Regions from separate parts of the Streptomyces sp. NPDC001868 genome, predicted to be linked through region 2. Evidence: riboswitches for the same ligand, from Rfam matches in the RefSeq annotation. Region 2 holds a riboswitch; each other region holds the start of a gene.
The links. A riboswitch is a leader RNA that binds a small molecule or an ion and turns the genes downstream of it on or off. The one in region 2 is predicted to bind cobalamin.

Region 1: it holds a riboswitch for cobalamin, as region 2 does, so the genes downstream of both, ABT147_RS10885 (ribonucleoside-diphosphate reductase subunit alpha) here and ABT147_RS27735 (CbtA family protein) in region 2, are expected to answer to the same signal.
Region 3: it holds a riboswitch for cobalamin, as region 2 does, so the genes downstream of both, ABT147_RS21210 (cobalamin biosynthesis protein) here and ABT147_RS27735 (CbtA family protein) in region 2, are expected to answer to the same signal.
Region 4: it holds a riboswitch for cobalamin, as region 2 does, so the genes downstream of both, ABT147_RS35175 (energy-coupling factor ABC transporter permease) here and ABT147_RS27735 (CbtA family protein) in region 2, are expected to answer to the same signal.

What each region holds. Positions count from the first base shown of each region.
Region 1 covers NZ_JBEOYO010000007.1:65,007-69,875, forward strand. Annotated here, with positions in the region: gene mctP (monocarboxylate uptake permease MctP) at 1-201, shown strand, start outside; gene ABT147_RS10875 (nucleoside hydrolase) at 556-1,545, shown strand; gene ABT147_RS10880 (GNAT family N-acetyltransferase) at 1,643-2,149, shown strand; cobalamin riboswitch at 2,213-2,348, shown strand; gene ABT147_RS10885 (ribonucleoside-diphosphate reductase subunit alpha) at 2,471-4,869, shown strand, end outside.
Region 2 covers NZ_JBEOYO010000027.1:5,062-9,930, forward strand. Annotated here, with positions in the region: gene ABT147_RS27725 (heavy metal translocating P-type ATPase) at 1-1,816, opposite strand, end outside; gene ABT147_RS27730 (heavy-metal-associated domain-containing protein) at 1,930-2,223, opposite strand; cobalamin riboswitch at 2,376-2,529, shown strand; gene ABT147_RS27735 (CbtA family protein) at 2,573-2,842, shown strand; gene ABT147_RS27740 (DUF5134 domain-containing protein) at 3,586-4,446, opposite strand; gene ABT147_RS27745 (hypothetical protein) at 4,814-4,869, shown strand, end outside.
Region 3 covers NZ_JBEOYO010000017.1:65,529-70,397, reverse strand. Annotated here, with positions in the region: gene ABT147_RS21215 (cobyric acid synthase) at 1-831, opposite strand, end outside; gene ABT147_RS21210 (cobalamin biosynthesis protein) at 828-1,799, opposite strand; cobalamin riboswitch at 1,907-2,036, opposite strand; gene ABT147_RS21205 (hypothetical protein) at 2,359-2,670, shown strand; gene ABT147_RS21200 (hypothetical protein) at 2,714-2,935, opposite strand; gene ABT147_RS21195 (inorganic phosphate transporter) at 2,967-4,217, opposite strand; gene ABT147_RS21190 (lysozyme) at 4,451-4,869, opposite strand, start outside.
Region 4 covers NZ_JBEOYO010000043.1:71,829-76,697, forward strand. Annotated here, with positions in the region: gene cbiQ (cobalt ECF transporter T component CbiQ) at 1-716, opposite strand, end outside; gene ABT147_RS35170 (energy-coupling factor ABC transporter substrate-binding protein) at 723-1,217, opposite strand; gene ABT147_RS35175 (energy-coupling factor ABC transporter permease) at 1,229-1,936, opposite strand; cobalamin riboswitch at 1,967-2,150, opposite strand; gene ABT147_RS35180 (DUF1775 domain-containing protein) at 2,370-3,104, shown strand; gene nicT (Nickel transporter NicT) at 3,364-4,515, shown strand; gene ABT147_RS35190 (substrate-binding domain-containing protein) at 4,655-4,869, shown strand, end outside.

The sequences.
Region 1 (4,869 bases), on a different contig from region 2:
GGGATCGGTGAGATCGGGTACATCGGTCTGACGGCGTTCGTGCTGAACGTGGTCGTCACGGTCGTGCTGACGTTCGTCCTGCGGGCCGCCAACGCCCCCGACGGCATCGACGAGACCCGGCCGGAGGACTACACGGCGGACGCGGGCGACGCGGGCGTCCAGGTGGAACTGCCGCCGGCGACGGCGGGGTCGAGCCACTAGGTTCGCGTACCGGATTCCGGGGCGGCGCGGGGTGTCTTTCGCCCCCGCCGCCCCTACCCGTCCCATCCCCCAGGGGCGGTGCCCCTTCGACCCCCTTCGCGCTCCGCGCGGGATGGGTGGGTGAGTGAGTGCGGGTCCGGTGGGGGCTGGTCGCGCAGTTCCCCGCGCCCCTGAAAAAGCAGGGGCTGCGCCCCTCGCTTTTCGCCCCGAAAGGGCCGGAGGCCCTTAAGGGGCGCGGGGAACTGCGCGAGAAGCCCCACGCACCGGCACCTTGGGGGTCGAAGGGGCGCAGCCCCTGTTGGATGGGACGGGTAGGGGCGGCGGGGGCGAAACCCATCCGGCTACGCTGGCCGCGTGACCGCTCGCACCCCGATCGTCCTGGACAGCGACCCCGGCATAGACGACGCCGTAGCCCTGCAGTACCTGCTCGGCACGGACCTGTGGGACCTCAAGGCCTACACATCGGTCGGCGGCAACCTCCCGGCAGCGGCCACATACGCCAACGCCCGCGCCCTGACCCGAGCCCTCCGCATCGACGCCGACGTCCCCGTACACAGAGGCACGGGCCGCCCCCTCTCCCGCCTCCCCTACCGAGAGGCCTCCGCCTTCCACGGCCCGGCGGGCCTCGGCGACGAAACCCTCCCCGACTCGACGGCCCCGCACCCCACGGAGTCGTCCGCACAGGCCCTCCTGCGGCTCTCCCGGGAGTACGAGGGCGAGCTGACCCTCTGCGCGACCGGCCCGCTCACGAACGTGGCCGTCGCCCTGCTGGAGGACCCGGACTTCGCCCGCCGCATCGGCAGGTTCGTGTTCATGGGCGGCGCCGCCCACGTCCCGGGGAACATCACCCCGGTCGCCGAGTTCAACATCTGGGCCGACCCGGACGCCGCCGAGATCGTGCTCTCCTCCGGCATCCCGTTCACCATGGTCGACCTGGACGCCTCGCACCGCTGGCTGTTCCGTCCCGCCGACCTCGCCGCGCTGGAGGCCGCGGGCCCGGGCGCGGCCCTCGCCGCCCGGCTGATGCGTACCTACATGGACGCCTACACCCGCCACGGCGGCGACGGCACCTGCCCGCTGCACGATCCGCTGGCCGTCGGGGTCTGCGGGGACGAGGCGTTCATCGAGGCGGCCGAGGGGGCGGTCGTCGTGGAGTGCGCGAGCGAACTCACGCGCGGCCAGACCGTGTTCGTGCCGGCCGCCGCCCACCGCGTCCACTACTCCGAGTCCCCCGCCCTGACCGCCCGTCTCGGCGCCACGGGCCGCGTCGCCCTGGGGCCGGGCACACGCGACTTCAGCAGGGACTTCGTGGCGACGCTGCCGCGGTGGCCTGCGGTGGGCTGAGCGGAACACACCCGTCCGGGTCGGATCATCGGACAAGTCTTCGCCCCTGTGGACAACTGCGGGCCCCGCTCCCGCCCGCTGATGCACACTGCGACGCATGGACATCACGATCAGGCCCGTGGCCCCGGACGAGTACACCACCCTCGGCGAGACCACCGCGCAGGCTTACCTCGGCGACGGACTCCTGGACTTCGGGGAGAGCGATGCGTACCTCGTCGAGCTGCGCGACGTGGCGAAGCGGGCCGCAGCGGCCGAGGTGCTCGTCGCCGTGGCGGACGGCCGGGTGCTCGGCGGTGTGACCTTCGTCCCGGCGGGCGGCCCCATGGCCGACATCGCCCGTGCGGGAGAGGCCGAGATACGGATGCTCGCGGTCGATCCGGAAGCGCGTGGGCGGGGTGTCGGCGAGGCCCTCGTGCGGGCCTGCGTGGAGCGCGCCCGGGCCGTGGAGGGCTGCGTCCGCGTGGTGCTGTCGACCCAGCGGAGTATGCACGCCGCCCATCGCGTCTACGAACGCCTGGGCTTCACCCGCACACCGGAGCGCGACTGGAGACCTCTCCCCGACCTCTACGACCTCACGCTGATCACCTATGAGTTGACGCTCTGACACCCTGCGAAGTCGATGGCGACACAACATGTGGGGGTGCCACCGCGCCCCGGCACTAGATGTATGCTCATGCTCGCTGTCGCCGCAGGGGAATCCGGTGCGAATCCGGAACTGTCCCGCAACGGTGTACTCGCGTGCGTACATCTCCATTTGCGCACGCCTGTTCAGTCCGAACACCTGCCGACAGCGCACCCGGCCGTCCGGTCCGGGTGCCTGACGTCCGGGCCTCGTGGAATGGGCCGGTGGACGCGACGCCGCGTGCGCTCGTGTGCTGCCGCCTGCCCTCCGCAAGGCCCCTTGCCGAGCGAGGGAGAGCCCCACGTGACCATCGCGCCAGCCGACCCGGTTTCAGCCGATTCGGTTTCAGCCGACCTGGCTTCAGCCGAACCGGCGACGGAGACCGACGGTCCCGGGACCGCGTTGCTGCGGACCCTGACCGAGCTGACCGTCGACCTCCCCGACGCCGATCCCGGCCGGGTCGCCGCCGCCGCGTTGCGAGGCCGGTCCTCGCGTGCGGCCTCCGCCGAGATGATCGTGGAACTGCGAGAGCTGGCCACGGAAGCGGCCGCGGGACTCATCTCCGAGGACCCCGCCTACTCGAAGCTGGCGGCCCGGCTGCTGGCCATCGGCATCCGCGCCGAGGCCGCCTCGCAGGGGGTCACGACGTTCACCGAGTCCATCGCCGTCGGCCACCGGGAAGGTCTCGTCGCCGACCGCACGGCGGAGTTCGCCCGTGTGCACGCCGGGCGTCTCGACGCCCTGATCGACCCGGCCGGCGACGACCGCTTCGGCTACTTCGGCCTGCGCACCCTCCACAGCCGCTATCTGCTCCGGCACCCGATCACCCGCAAGGTCATCGAGACGCCCCAGCACTTCATGCTGCGGGTGGCGAGCGGCCTCGCCGAGGACGACACCTCCCGTGCCGTCGACGAAGTCGCCGCGCTCTACCGGCTGATGAGCCGCCTCGACTACCTCCCCTCCTCCCCCACGCTCTTCAACTCCGGTACGCGCCACCCCCAGATGTCGTCCTGCTACCTCCTGGACTCCCCGCTGGACGAGCTGGACTCCATCTACGACCGCTACCACCAGGTGGCCCGCCTCTCGAAGCACGCCGGCGGCATCGGCCTGTCGTACTCCCGCATCCGCTCGCGCGGTTCGCTGATCCGGGGCACCAACGGGCACTCCAACGGCATCGTGCCGTTCCTGAAGACCCTGGACGCCTCGGTGGCGGCCGTGAACCAGGGCGGCCGGCGCAAGGGCGCCGCGGCGGTCTACCTGGAGACCTGGCACTCCGACATCGAGGAGTTCCTTGAGCTGCGCGACAACACCGGTGAGGACGCCCGGCGTACGCACAACCTGAACCTGGCGCACTGGATCCCGGACGAGTTCATGCGCCGGGTCAACGCCGATGAGCAGTGGTCGCTGTTCTCGCCGTCCGACGTGCCCGAGCTGGTCGACCTGTGGGGCGAGGAGTTCGAGGCCGCGTACCGCGCGGCGGAGGCGAACGGCCTGGCGAAGAAGACCATCCCCGCCCGTGATCTGTACGGCCGCATGATGCGCACCCTCGCGCAGACCGGCAACGGCTGGATGACCTTCAAGGACGCGGCCAACCGCACGGCCAACCAGACGGCCGAGCCGGGCCATGTCGTCCACTCCTCCAACCTCTGCACGGAGATCCTGGAGGTCACGGACGACGGCGAGACGGCGGTCTGCAATCTGGGCTCGGTGAACCTGGGCGCCTTCGTGGACCGGGCGACGGGCGACATGGACTGGGAGCGGCTGGACGAGACCGTCCGCACGGCCGTCACCTTCCTCGACCGCGTCGTCGACATCAACTTCTATCCGACCGAGCAGGCGGGCCGCTCCAACGCCAGGTGGCGCCCGGTCGGCCTCGGCGCGATGGGTCTCCAGGACGTCTTCTTCCAGCTGCGCCTGCCCTTCGACTCCCCGGAGGCGAAGGCGCTGTCCACCCGGATCGCCGAGCGCATCATGCTCGCCGCGTACGAGGCCTCCGCCGACCTCGCCGAGCGCGGCGGCCCGCTGCCGGCCTGGGAGAAGACCCGTACGGCCCGTGGTGTGCTGCACCCCGACCACTACGGCGTCGAGTTCACCTGGCCGGAGCGCTGGGCGGCCCTGCGCGAGCGCGTCGCGACGACGGGCATGCGCAACTCCCTGCTTCTCGCGATCGCGCCGACGGCCACCATCGCGTCCATCGCGGGTGTGTACGAGTGCATCGAGCCGCAGGTGTCCAACCTGTTCAAGCGCGAGACGCTGTCGGGCGAGTTCCTCCAGGTCAACTCGTATCTGGTGGCCGAGTTGAAGAAGCTCGGAGTGTGGGACGCGCAGACCCGGGAGGCGCTGCGCGAGTCCAACGGCTCGGTGCAGGGCTTCACCTGGGTGCCGCAGGACGTCCGCGACCTGTACCGCACGGCCTGGGAGATCCCGCAGCGCGGCCTGATCGACATGGCCGCCGCCCGCACCCCGTATCTGGACCAGTCCCAGTCGCTGAACCTGTTCCTGGAGACGCCGACCATCGGCAAGCTCTCCTCGATGTACTCGTACGCCTGGAAGTCGGGCCTGAAGACGACGTACTACCTGCGCTCCCGCCCGGCGACCCGTATCGCCCGCGCGGCCCAGGCCCAGGCCCGGCAGCCCGAAACGACCATCCCCGTCCAGCAGGCCGGCTCGGAAGACGCCGTCGCCTGCTCCCTTGAGAACCC
Region 2 (4,869 bases):
CCTCGGCGCTGGTGTCCTTGATCGCGTCGGCGACGGTGAGGACGCCGCGTGCCTTGCCGTCCCAGGCTACGGCGATCGCCGTACGTCCTTCTGCCTCTGCGGCGGCCTTGGCCTCGGCAAGCTCCTGGGGCAGCTCGATGACCCTCCCCCACTCTCGGCTTCGCTCGAGTGGGGGGACCCCCATCTTGAGCAGCTTCTCGCGGCCGACGAGCACCGCGTGTCCGTCGACGACGCCCTGCACGCCGAGGCCGGCGACGTTCTCGAAGTTCTCCGGGACCGGCAGACTTCCGGCTCGCTCGGCCGCCCCGGCTGCGATGGCCTGGGCGATCGGGTGCTCGGAAGCGTGCTCCAACGCGCCTGCCAGCCGCAGCAGTTCGCCCTCGTCCACGCCCGGTGCGGTGAACACGTCCTGGAGGGTCATCCGGCCGGTGGTGACCGTGCCCGTCTTGTCCAGGACGACCGTGTCGACGCGGCGGGTGGACTCCAGGACCTCGGGGCCCTTGATGAGGATGCCGAGCTGGGCGCCGCGCCCGGTGCCGACCATCAGGGCGGTCGGCGTGGCCAGGCCCAGGGCGCAGGGGCAGGCGATGATCAGGACGGCGATGGCGGCGGTGAAGGCGGACACGGTGTCGCCGGTGGCTCCGAGCCAGACTCCGAACGTGGCGACCGCGATGAAGATGACGACCGGTACGAAGATCCCGGAGATCCGGTCGGCGAGCCGCTGCACCTCGGCCTTGCCGTTCTGCGCGTCCTCGACGAGCTTCGCCATCCGTGCGAGCTGGGTGTGCGTGCCGATGCGGGTCGCCTCGACGACGAGCCGGCCTCCGGCGTTGACGGTGGCGCCGGTGACGGCGTCCCCTACGGTCACGTCCACCGGCACCGACTCGCCGGTCAGCATGGAGGCGTCCACTGCGGAAGCGCCCTCGACGACGGTGCCGTCGGTGGCGATCTTCTCTCCGGGCCGTACGACGAAGCGGTCACCGACAGCCAACTGGCCAACGGGGATGCGTACTTCCTGGCCCCCGCGCAGCACCGCGACGTCCTTGGCGCCCAGCTCCATGAGCGCCCGCAGCGCCGCACCCGACTTCCTCTTGGCGCGAGCCTCCAGATACCGCCCGGCGAGGATGAACGTGGTCACTCCGGCCGCGGCCTCCAGGTAGATGGAGGAGGAGCCGTCCCCGCGGGAGATGGTGAACTCGAAGCCGTGGCGCATGCCCGGCATCCCGGCGTGTCCCCAGAACAGCGCCCACACCGACCAGCCGAGCGCGGCGAGTGTGCCGATCGACACCAGCGTGTCCATGGTGGCGGCGCCGTGCCGGGCGTTCGTCCAGGCGGCCCGGTGGAAGGGGAAGGCGCCCCAGACGACGACGGGAGCCGCCAGGGTCAGAGACAGCCACTGCCAGTTGTCGAACTGCAGAGCCGGAACCATCGCCATCAGAACGACAGGCACGGTGAGCACCAGCGAGATGTACAGGCGCTGCCGCAGGGTCAGCAGTTCACCGTCCGCCGCCGGAGCGGTCTCTCCCTCGCGCTCTTCGGTGATGGCGGAAGCGGGCGGGGGTGGCTCCTCGGCGGTGTAGCCGGTCTTCTCGACGGTGGCGATCAGGTCGGCGACCTCGACGCCCGCCGGGAACGAGACCTTCGCCTTCTCGGTGGCGTAGTTGACGGTAGCGGTGACGCCGTCCATACGGTTGAGCTTCTTCTCGATGCGGGCGGCGCACGAGGCACAGGTCATGCCGCCGATGGAGAGCTCGACCTCGGCGGCGGGCGCGGGCGCCGTGCCGGTGAGTGTCTTCTCGGGAGCCGTGCTGGTCATGGGCTTATCTCCAGGGGGAGGCCGGGACGTACGGCGTCCGTATCAGCGGAGCGGTACGTCCCGGCGCGGGAGGAATTCGCTGTCCGGGGCCTTGGGCGGCCTCGAAGGGAGCGTCAGGCGCGGCCGACGAGCTCGTACCCGGCCTCGTCGACGGCGGCGCGGACGGCCTCCTCGTCGAGTGGGGCGGCGGAAGTGACGGTCACCTCGCCGGTGTCGGCGACAGCGTTGACCGCGGTGACGCCGGCGAGCGCGGAGATCTCCTGGGAGACCGCGCCCTCGCAGTGGCCGCAGGTCATGCCGGTCACCTTGTAGCTGGTGGTGACGCCGACGCCCTGGACATCGACCGTGTCACCGGAGCCGCAGGATCCGCAGCAAGAGCCGGAGCTGGAGTTCGTCTCAGTGGTCATGGCTACTTCCTCAGGGTGTGGATGCGTGAGTCGTCCTGCGCGGGAGAGGCGTTGTTCCCCGTCCTCTCCCACGGACGCCAACACTATACCCCCTAGGGGTATTCTCCCCAGTGTGGCGCTGCCCGCTCGGTCTGGTCGGTGCGATCCGTCTACCGCTAATGTGCTTAGTAGGTGTCGCGACGTGCGGCGAACAACTTCACATCGAAGCGACGGTGAGCAGGAACCCGGTGAGAATTCGGGGCGGTCCCGCCACTGTGACCGGGGGTGCCCCGGGAGTCGGACGCTGACCCGTCGTCCTCCTGAACTGGTCGTCCACCCGCTGCGAGACGGCCTGATCGCCGCCGCGGCCGTGAGCCTGGCACTGGTCGCGTTGGACGCGGTGTTCTTGGACCAGGGCGCGCTGCTGTCACCGATGCTGGGCAAGATCGCGACATCGGCCAACTACATTCACGAGTTCGCCCATGACGGCCGGCACCTACTCGTCCGCTATCCGGCCAACCCGCCGGGGGCGGGCGATCCGGGGACGCTCGACACCCGGGTGAACGCGTGGCTCGCCGCCATGGCGATCGGAGTGATCGCCGTCGCCCTGGCCTGGCGCGTCCATCGGTGGCTGGAGTAGCACGGTCGTCCCGCGCCGCTGTGCCAGCTGGCTGTGACGGCCATCGTGCTGGCCGCGCTGGCGTCGCTGTTCGCCCTGCCGGACAGCCCTGACGCGGTGACCGCCCCAGCCGCGCTCGTGTGGGACTTCAGGGTGCTCTCGGCCGCCTCCATGGGTCTGCTCTGGGGCGGGCCGGCCGTGGCTTCGGGTTGCTCGGGGTGGGGGCGGCCCATGCCCGGACGACGGCGAGCGTGCGTACGGCGGCCGCGCCTGTCGCCTGACGCCCAGGTGGGATGACCTCGGTCGTCGCACCCGCGAGATGTCCGCGTCGACCGAGTCCTTGATGGCTCAACGGACGATCAGGGTGCCTTTCATCTCCGGATGGAGGGTGCAGACGAAGCCGTACTCGCCGGCCTCGGAGGGGGCGGTGAAGGTCCCGGATTCCCCACCGGCGATGTTCCCGGTGTCGAAGGCATCGCCGTCCGTGGCTGTGAGGAGTGCACGGCGGAGTCCTTGTTCACCACGGCGACGTTCTCGCCCGGCCGCACTTCCGGACCAGCCGGGCTGAACGCGAAGTCCTCCATCGTGATGCGGAGCGCGCCTGCGGACTTGATGAAGGAGGCGCTGACGAGATGGCGGGGCTGGGCGAGGTCGGAGAGGAGTCGTCGTCCCCGTTGGCGCAGGCGGTCGCGAACAGCAGGGCGGCGATTGCCCCAAGAGCCAGTGGGGCGGCACGGCGGCGGCGATGCAGTGGCCAGGAGGCCTCACACGGCCATCATCAGCAACATCGCGGACATGGTCCCGCCCATGCCGATGTGGGCCGCCAGCGCAGCGTCGGGCGCGGCCCCGAGTTTGCGGCGCCGCCCGTGGCCCGTTCGCTGTGCTGTCCGTGCCCTCTCCCACGCCGAGATCGTCAGCGAGGCCAGGAAGACCAACACCGTGTCCGGCATGGCCAGCAGCCAGCGGCCCAAACTGCGTGAGCTCGAACCCCGGCTGCCCCGGCCGGTGCCCCGGACCTTGGCCCACACGGACGCGCCGACCGACAGCAGGAAGTACACGGCGAGGGCCACGACCAGGAACCGCCACACCGAAGTGGACCCGGCGGAGGCGGTGGCATCGGCTGCGGTGTGCGTCATGCCGTGCGTGTCCGCCCCATGCGTGGACCCCATACCCTCCATGGACTCCATGCCGGCCATCTCATGCGTGTGCGTCGCGTTCGCCGTGTTCTCCATGCCCGGCATGTGCGCCATCGAGTGCCCGCCGCCCAGGGCGAGCACCGGTCCGGACGAGGTGCTTGTCATTGCGAGCGTCATGATCACCATGCCGGCACTACCGACGATGAGGTGGACCCAGTGCCGACCGTGCTTCCATCCGCCTTCGCGCGCGTGCCTGGCCGCCATCGCGACGCCTCCGAGCCCGAGGAGGGCGAATGCCCCTGACCACCACATGCCGTAGTCCGCATACCAGGCGACGGTCGCGGGCAAGGCCATCGCGGCCATGCACAGCCCCATCAACAGGTCGCCTCCGGCCGCGAGCCGGGTCACGCCGCTGGTGGTCACCAGGCGGACCGCGCTGACGGCGGCCACCAGGGCGGAGACCAGCGCGATGGCCCAACTGAGAGCCATGGTTCCCATCTTCACCTTCCCGATCGTCCGAACACGGCCGGACTGCGCTGCCGACGCAGCCTCGCCGCACAGAGCACTCGTGGGCGTCTCTTGGGCTGCCAACTGCTAGTGCCCTTAGTACGTCCCGGGGTTGGAGAGCGTTCAGGGTGCCAGTGGGATTTCGCGGCGCGGCGACGCGGAACTGCGACTTCAGCATTGCTAAGTGATGTCGGTCACGCTATGAGTGCGAGTGGGACACCATGCTGGGACGCCATGCGCGACGTCCGTCGTTCGTCAGACCGCTGGAAGCCGTGGAGACGACCTGCGGCGGAGAAACGCAAGCCGCGCCGCTGGTCGCGGCAGCCAGCGAACAGGGGGGATCAACGTCGTGCGTCTGTCGCGCCCGAGCCTGAGCGTCGTCCGTAGGCCGCGGCTACTGCCGCG
Region 3 (4,869 bases), on a different contig from region 2:
CACATCGGTGAAGTTGGACATCAGCGGGACCGCGCACACGGCGACCCGCAGCACGTCCTCCCCGACGGGCGGCGCGACGTTCGACTCCCGGACCGTCCCGCGCAGCGAGACCCGCAGTCCGTCCTCCTCGTCGATGCCGAGCCCGTGCCGGAACGGCAGCACCCCGTACGTCCGCCGTCCGGTGAGCCCGTGCAGCATGTCGAGCCCCGGCTCCAGCAGGGAGACGTCGCCCCGGAACTTGTTGACGAGGAACCCGGCGACGAGCGCCTGGTCCTCGGGCGAGAGCAGCGCGACGGTCCCGAAGAAGGACGCGAACACGCCCCCACGGTCGATGTCGCCGACGACGAGCACGGGAAGCCCGGCGTTCCGGGCGATCCCCATGTTGACGATGTCGGTGCGCCGGAGATTGATCTCGGCGGGGCTGCCGGCCCCCTCACAGATCACCGCGTCGTACGTGCTCCGCAACTCGGCGAGACACTCCAGCACGGTCCCGAGCAGCCGCTGTTGCCGTCCGCCGTGGTACCCGCGCGCACTCATCTCCCCGACGGGCTTGCCCAGCAGCACCACCTGACTGCTGCGCTCACCCCCGGGCTTCAGCAGCACGGGGTTCATGAGCGCGGTGGGCTCCACCCGGCAGGCCTGCGCCTGCATGGCCTGGGCCCGCCCGATCTCCGCGCCCTCCTTCGTCACGAAGGAGTTGAGCGACATGTTCTGCGCCTTGAACGGCGCGACCTTGACGCCCTGCCGCACCAGCCACCGACAGATCCCGGCGGTGACGACACTCTTCCCGGCATCGGAGGTCGTCCCGGCGACCAACAGCCCGCCACTCATCCCTGACTCCTCGACCGCCGCGCCGAGCGCCCCGCGACGCGCCCCCGCAGCACCGCCGCACCCGCACCGACCCCCAACGCGAGCCAACTCACCCGCCGGGACAGCCGCACAGCCCGCTCGATGTCCCCCACGACGACGGCCCGCCCCTCCCCATTCAGCACCGGCCGATGCTCGACCCGCCCCCCGTACGACAACGTGCCCCCCAATCGCACTCCGAGCGCCCCCGCGAACGACGCCTCCACCGGCCCCGCGTTGGGACTCGGATGTTTCCCCGCGTCCGCCCGCCAGGCCCGTACGGCACCCCGGGCGTCCCCGCCGACGGCGGCGGCCAGCATCGCGGTCAGCCGGGCACCCGGCCAGCCCACGACATCGTCGAGCCGCGCGGAGGCCCAGCCGTACCGCCGATACCGCTCCGACCGGTGCCCGACCATGGCGTCCAGCGTGTTGACGGCCCGGAACCCCACAAGCCCGGGCACACCCGCGACGGCCCCCCACACGAGCGCCCCCACCACCGCGTCGGAGGTGTTCTCGGCGACGGACTCCACGACGGCCCGCGCGATCCCGTCCGCGTCGAGCGCCTGCGGATCCCGCCCGCACAGATGAGGCAACCGGGCACGAGCGCCCTCAAGATCCCCGGACTCCAAGTACCGCCCGACGGCCCGAGCCTCGCGCCCGAGCGAGGTCCCCCCGACAACGGCCCAGGTGGCGGCGGCGGTCAGGGCGACGGAGGCCGTACGCGACGGCCGTACGGCGGACGCGGCGGCGGCTCCCAGCGCCACGGCGCCGCCCGCGCACACCGCGGTGTGCAGCGCGCCCCACCCCCGGTGGTCCCGCCACAGCACCCGCTCCACGGCACCGGCGGCCCGCCCGAACGCGGCGACCGGATGCCCCCGGCGCGGATCGCCCAGCAGCAGATCACCGAGAAGTCCGGCGGCGGCGCCGTACGCGAACACGCGATCGGCACGCATCGGTTCAGCCGTTCACGGGGTCGGGCAGGGACCGGGCGTCGAGCCCCGACGGGCAGCCGCGCATGGCGCACATGGCGATGTGTCCTCACTCAGGGTGTCCACGCCCTGGTTCGACGAGACCGACGGCGAGAGTTCCTGGCTCCCGGGAAGGGCTTCGAGAAGCTCCCCCGGTGACAGTGGCGGGACCGCGCCGGACTCGCACCGGCTTCCTCTCCTGCCGTCGTACATGGCCCCGGCAGTCCACCACGCCCCCGGAAGACCCGTCAACTTGCTGTTGACCTGCGGCGCAGCGGTGTGCTGAGGCCCACACCGCCGAAATCCCGTCAGACACCCGAATCGGCTCCTTCCGCGCTCTTCCCCGATGCCCGGGCCGGGAACACCTGAGGGAACGACAGGAAGTGGCCGCCGGGCCGAGCGCGTCATGGTTCGTGACGCGAACTCACACAGTGACGCGCTGCTCGTCTACCGCTACGCGCCGTGGTGTGGTTTTCTGGCGGGGCTTGTGGACCCGGGAGCGGGCGGATCGTGAAGTTCCGCCCGGGGGACGGGAGGTGCGCACATGGCAGACCGAGCGAGGGGAACCGCCTCGGCACGCACGGGGAAGTCGGACGCCTGGCGAGAACGGGTGACCGAGGCCGCCCCACTGGCTCTCTTCTGCTCCGTGATGGGCGTGCTGTCCGTCGGAGCGGGCGCCCTGGCCGGGCTTCTGGTGCCGGGCGGTGATGTGCGGGCCCTGGTCTGGCTGGTGGTGACCGTCCTCGGTGCCGCCGGGGCCGGCCTGTGGTGGGGACTGACCCCGGTCACGGAACGGCTCCGGGTCCTGAACCGGGCGCTGGGGGAGGCGCGGCCCCGAAGGCCGCACCACCGCTGACGAGGCCGCCCCACGGCCCCGAAGGGCCGTGGGACTTCCGGGCTCAGGTCATGATGAGCGAGATGCCGTACGCCACTGCCGCCGCGCACAGCGCGAAGCAGACGTACGCCCCGGTGGTCGCGAGCGCCACCGAGTCGCCCCGGGTCGACGCCTCCTCCCGCTTGGAGAGGCCGACGATGCCCAGGGTGAAGAGGCCGACGAGGGCCACGGTGACCACGAGGCTGACTCCGAAGACGGAGCCGAGGGCTGCCCAGTCGATGTGCATGGTGGTGATCTTCCTCAGGGGGTCGCGGGGCTCAGACGGCGGGCGTCGGCGTGGACGCGTTCGCGGAGGCCGTGGTCTCGGCGGCGGGGGCCGGGATGGTCGCCGTGAGGTCCTCGGTCACGGTGCCGGCCGGCGGCGGTGTCACGGCCGCCATCGCCGTGGTCACCACGCCCGGCGACTCCTCGGCGTCGTTCACGTTGGTGTGGTCGATGACCTCACGGCGTGAGACCACCCAGATCGCGGCGCTGGAGGCGACGAGGAAGACCGCGACGACGGCGGTGCCCCAGCTGCCGAAGGACGTCACCCACTCGGCGAGCGCGGCGACCAGCGCGGCGGCCGGCAGCGTCAGACCCCAGGCGACGAACATCCGGGTCGCGGTGGACCAGCGGACCACCCCGCCCTTGCGGCCGAGGCCCGCGCCCATCACGGCACCGGAGACCGAGTGCGTGGTGGAGAGCGAGAAACCGAGGTGCGAGGAGGCCAGGATGACCGTGGCCGCGCTGGTCTGGGCGGCGAAGCCCTGCTGCGGCTGGAGGTCGGTCAGGCCCTTGCCCATCGTGCGGATGATGCGCCAGCCGCCGAGGTAGGTGCCGAGGGCGATGGCCGCGCCGGCGGAGACGATGACCCACACCGGCGGGTCGGAGTCGGGCGCGAGGGCGCCGCCGGCCACCAGGGCGAGGGTGATGATGCCCATCGTCTTCTGGGCGTCGTTCGTGCCGTGGGCCAGCGAGACCAGACCGGCGGAGGCGATCTGTCCGGCGCGGTAGCCCTTGCCGGAGGCCTTCTCGCTGGTGTGCCGTCCGAGCCGGTACGTCAGCCGGGTGGCGAGCAGCGCCGCGACACCGGCGACCAGCGGGGCGGCGACGGCGGGGATCAGCACCTTGGTGACGAGCACGTCACCGTGGACCGAGCCGACGCCGACCGAGGCGATGGTGGCGCCGATGAGGCCACCCATCAGGGCGTGCGAGGAACTGGAGGGGAGCCCGACGAGCCAGGTCAGCAGGTTCCAGAGGATGGCGCCCACGAGCGCCGCGAATATGACCTCTGGCTGTATGCCGGACTCGTCGACGAGCCCCTTGGAGATGGTGTTGGCGACCTCTATCGAAAGGAACGCGCCGACAAGGTTGAGCACGGCGGACATGGCCACCGCGACCTTGGGCTTCATGGCGCCGGTCGAGATGGTGGTGGCCATCGCGTTGGCGGTGTCGTGGAAACCGTTCGTAAAATCGAACGCAAGCGCGGTGATGACCACGATCGCGAGGATCAGCGAGAAGTTTTCCATTTACCCGGTCTTCTTTTGGATGTCAGTGGCACGTGGACCGTAGGCAACCTGGGTGAACGGAAGATGAACTGGGACGGGCGCGGGGGTGTAGTGAATGCGGTGCCGCCGTTCCGCTTGTGTGTCGGCGGATGTGTCGAGCTCGACGGAGCGGCGGCCTGGCGTTCGAACTGAGGCGGAATGCCGAGGTCCGGTGGCTCTTCGCCCCTCGGCGGACACCCGCGCCCCTCGGTGCGTCACCCCTTGGCGAACTCCTTCAGCCGGCCCGTCGAGCCGTTGAAGAGATTCTGGTCACCCGGCAGGCTCCCGCTGCCGTTGTCGTACTGCCAGATCGTCCAGAACTTCCACCCCGCCGGGAGCTCCCCGGCCCCCGAGGAGTCGTACCGGGCCAGCCACAGCGCGTGGTTCCGGCCGAAGGCCGCGCTGTTGCCGGTGCAGGTCTTCCACCAGTGCGTGGTCGTGTAGATCACCGGACGGCGGCCCGTGAGGCGCTTGACCTCGTCGCTGAACGACGCGATCCAGCCGACCATCCGGCTGTCGCTCAGTCCGTAGCACTTCTTCTTCTTGTCGTACGGGTTGTACTCGATGTCGAGGGCCGGCGGCAGCGTCCGGCCGTCCGCGCGCCAGCCGCCGCCGTTGTCGACGAAGTAGCGGG
Region 4 (4,869 bases), on a different contig from region 2:
GCGGCCACCGCCGCGAGCAGGGCGACACTGGCCACGGTGAACCGGGCCGAGACCCGGGCCTCGGGCACCAGGACGCGCAGGGTGCCGTCGTAACCGCGTCCGGCGAGCCCGGTCTGCAGCCGGGCCGCCCGGTCGAAGGCCCGGACGAACGCGGTGGCGCCGAGGCCGGCGAGCGAACGCCAGGTGGCGGCCCGTGTGGTGTGCCCCAGCCGGGCCGCCTGCGCCTCCCGGATCCGGCGCACGGAGTCCAGGAGCAGGAAGCTCATGCGGTACGTGACCAGCGCGACGTCCACGACGGGCGCGGGCACCCCGGCCTTCACCAGGCGCGGCAGCAGGTCCGACATGGGTGTGGTGAAGGCGAACAGGAGGACGCCCAGGGAGGCCGCCGAGGTGCGCAGCAGCAACTCCCCGGCGCGGACCGGGCCGCCGTCGGCCAGGGTCACGAACCCGTCGGGCCCGCCGACCTGGACGAGCAGCGGCAGCGCGCCGGTCACACAGAAGCCCAACGGCACCCGGTAGGCACGCCACAGCCGACGGCCGGGCACGCCCGCCGGGCCGAGGAGCACGACGAGCGCGGTCAGCAGGACCAGGGCCGCGCCGGGCCAGGGCGGCAGCGAGATCGCGAGCAGGGTGAGGCCGAGCCCGAGCACGGCCTTGTCCACGGGGTGGCGGCGGCGCCAGCGACTGCTGTGCGCCGCCGCGTCGATCGGCAGCACGGGAGGTCAGGCCCGCCCGGCCGGGGGCTCCCCGGTGCCACCGGCCGGGCCTTCGTCGCCGGTGGCGGCCTTCGAGGCCGGTGCGACCGTCGCGCCCACCGGAGTCACCGGAGTCGCCGGGGTCGTCGGGGTCGCCGCAGCCGCCGGGGTCGTCGGAGCCGTTCCGGGGTCGTCGGCCCCGCCGCCCAGTCGCGCCAAGGCCTGTGCCTCGCCCTGGCGTCGGCCCCGGTGGACACCGAAGTAGTAGGCGAGGACGCCCGCGCCGAGCGCCGCCTGAAGGGCGAAGAGCGCCGACTCGATCTCGCCGGACGGCGGCTCGTACAGCGGGGAGAACCAGGGCTCGTAGTCCGGCTTGATCTCGGTGATCGCCGTCTCCGCCTCCGCGTCGGCGCCCGTGAAGGGTTCCTCCTTGTGGTCGCCGAGGCCGAGGGCCAGCGGCAGGACGGCGAGCGCGGCCACGACGAGCAGCAGCAGGGCGTTGATCTTCGTGTTCTTGTTCATGGTGTTCCTGCTCATCGGGCCACCGCCTCGGTCTCGGTCGCGGTGCGGTCGCGCCTGCCGGTGAGGAGCACGCCGAGCCGGGTCAGTTCGCCCTTGCTCGACTGCACCAGCAGACGCATCACGAGCACGGTGAGCAGGCCCTCGCTGACGGCGAGGGGGATCTGCGTGACGGCGAAGATGGAGCCGAACTTGCCGAGCGCGCCCAGGAAGCCGCTGCTCGGGTCGGGGAACGCGAGCGCCAGCTGCACGCTGGTGACGCAGTAGGTGACCAGGTCGGCGACGAACGCGCCGAAGAACACCGTGACCATCAGCGGCACATCGAACCGCCGCAGCAGCCGGTAGACGGCGTAGCCCGCCCAGGGGCCGACGATCGCCATCGAGAAGACGTTCGCGCCGAGCGTGGTCAGGCCGCCGTGGGCGAGCAGCAGTGCCTGGAAGAGCAGGGTGATGGTGCCCAGCACGGCCATGATCGGCGGCCGGAACAGGATGGCGCCCAGGCCGGTGCCGGTGGGGTGGGAGCAACTCCCCGTGACGGACGGAAGCTTCAGCGCGGACAGGACGAAGGTGAAGGCTCCCGAGGCACCGAGCAGCAGCGTGCTCTCGGGGTGCTCCTTGACCTCACGGGTGAGTGCCCGTACTCCGTGGACGACAAATGGCGCGGACGCGACGCCCCAGGCGATCGCGTGCGCCGGAGGAAGGAAACCCTCGGCTATGTGCATGGCTCAGCAGACCCTCTCCAGCACCTCGTGGATGGTTGACGCGCCTTGGCCGGTCTCCTGGCTTACGGGTACCACCGCCCGTGCTCCGCCTTCCCGGGTCACAAGGACCCAGTGGCTGTCCGTGAGGACTGGAGCCGGACTTCCCGATCACAGTGGCGAGGGCCGCACCGGCATGACACCGGATTTCCCGTTCACCAAGGCGTGGTGACAGTAGTGCCCATATAAGGGCGCTGACAAGCGGAGACGAGGGGCGCGCGGGCGCCGTGGAACAGCTCACACCACGGCGCACGCCCCACCACCCCCACGCCGCACACGAGCGCCCCCACGATGCCGACGGATGGCCGGAACCGCTCGCACACCTGGTCGCCCTTGGCCACAGGTCACGCCCTGCGCTTGAATTCACCCTTCACGCCGTCGGCACAGGGAGTCCGCAGTGCACCGCCCGACCTTGGTACGCAGTTCACGCCGTCTCGGCGTTCTCACCGCAGCCGCGTTCGCGGTCGCCGTCGCCACCGCGGGGCCGGCCGCGGCCCACGCGGAGGTCGAGGCGGAGGGCGCCCGCGCCCTCGACCAGAACGTCGAACTGACCTTCTCCGCGGAGTCGGAGTCCGCCTCGGCCGGCATCACCAAGCTGGAGGTGATCCTCCCCGAGGGCCTGGTCCCCGCCGACATCACCTACAAGGAGGGGCCGGACGGCTGGAAGTTCGCCCCCACCGACCGGGGCTTCACCGTCTCGGGCGCGAAGCTCGCGGTGGGGGAGGACGTCGAGTACGCCGTCACCGTACGGCAGTTGCCCGACGCCAAGTCGCTGGTCTTCAAGACCCTCCAGTCGTACAGCGACGGCAAGGTGGACCGCTGGATCGAACTGGAGGAGGAGTCCGGAGGGGACGGCCACGGCCACGGTCACCCGGCACCCCGTCTGGACCTGAAGGCCGCCGCGCCCGGCGCCGAAGTGGTGAGCCCCACCCCCTCGGAAGAGCCCACGACCGCCTCGCCCACGCCGGAGCCGAGCGCCGAGTCGTCGGCACCGTCGGCGGAGGCCGCCGCGGACAGCACCGACGACGACGGTGGCTCCCTCGCCGTACCCCTCGGTATCGGCGCGGTCGTCCTTCTCGTGCTCGGCGGCGGTGCCTGGTGGCTCCAGTCCCGCCGCGGAGGAACCGCCTGACGGACCCCAGGCCGCACGTCCGAACCCAAACCCGCAGGTCACATCGCTGGACGATACGAGGTGCCGCCGTCGCGGCGGCGGTGGCCCTCGGGGTCACCGCCTGACCGCGCGGTCCACTGGGAGAGCCTGGCTCCGGCCTCGGCCTGACCGAAACGTGGCACGAGCTTTACTGCGACCCAGTTGCAGCTACGACCACACCGCACAAAGCTGAAGGGGCTCGACACCACGCACGCGGCACGACAGGTAAGGCACCCGCCCCATGGCCACCGTTCCCGACACCGCCCGCTCGGCCCCCACAGATCAGGCAGATCGGTCAGATCAGGCAGATCAGGGCGGTTTCTCATGGCGTCGGATCCGTGCCTCGATGACCCGCGAGGAGTGGGCGAGTCTCGGCGGCATGGCCGGGTTCATCCTGGCGCTGCATGTCATCGGCTGGTTCACGCTGGTGGTGATCGTCGCCCCCGAGCACTACGGCGTCGGCGGCAAGACCTTCGGCATCGGCATGGGCGTCACCGCCTACACCCTGGGCATGCGGCACGCGTTCGACGCCGACCACATCGCCGCCATCGACAACACCACCCGCAAACTGATGGGCGAGGGGCAGCGCCCGTTGTCGGTCGGCTTCTGGTTCTCCCTCGGCCACTCGTCGATCGTCTTCGCCCTCACCTTCCTGCTCACCCTCGGCGTCAAGGCGCTCGCCGACCCGGTGCACGACGACGGCTCCGCACTGCACGACATCACCGGCTGGGTCGGCACCACCGTCTCCGGGACCTTCCTGTACATCATCGCGATCATCAACCTGGTGATCATGGTGGGCATCTGGAAGGTGTTCCGGGGGATGCGCTCGGGCGCCTTCGACGAGGCCACGCTGGAACGGCACCTCGACAGCCGGGGCTTCATGAACCGGCTCCTGGGACGGCTGATGAAGTCGATCACCAGGCCGTGGCAGATGTTCCCGCTGGGCCTGCTCTTCGGCCTCGGCTTCGACACGGCGACCGAGGTCGCGCTCCTGGTCCTGGCCGGTTCGGGAGCCGCCTCCGGGCTGCCCTGGTACGCGATCCTGTGCCTGCCGATCCTGTTCGCGGCCGGTATGTCGCTCCTGGACACGATCGACGGCTCGTTCATGAACTTCGCCTACGGCTGGGCGTTCGCCAACCCGGTCCGTAAGGTCTACTACAACCTCACCATCACCGGCCTCTCGGTGGCCGTCGCCCTCATCATCGGCACGGTCGAACTGCTCGGCCTCGTGGCCGAGAAGGCGCATCTGCACGGCACGTTCTGGGACCGGGTCTCCGGCCTCGACCTCAACACCGTCGGCTATGTCGTCGTCGGCCTGTTCTTCGTCACCTGGGCGGTCGCCCTGCTGGTCTGGCGGTTCGGGCGGATCGAGGAGAAGTGGACGACGGGCTGAACCCCGGCCCGCCCTCGCCCACTCGCCCGCCCGCCGGACGCCCGCCCACGCCCCGCGTCTTCGCGAGCCGCGCCTACGAATCGGTCTCGATCCGTGGCACCACCTGGGGCGCCGATGACGATCACGCCATCATGAGGCCATGAACCGGCCACCGCCGCGCCTCCACACCCCCGAGTGGTTCACGGCCGACGCCTCGACCCTGAACGTCGCCCTCGTCTACCCGATGCAGGGGCCCGCCGGCATCTTCGGCCCCACCTGCGGCGCCTGCGCACGGCTGGCCGCAGAGGAGGTCAACAAGGCGGGGGGAGTGCTGGGCAGGGAGCTGCGGCTGATCGAGGTCGACGGCGGGGCCGA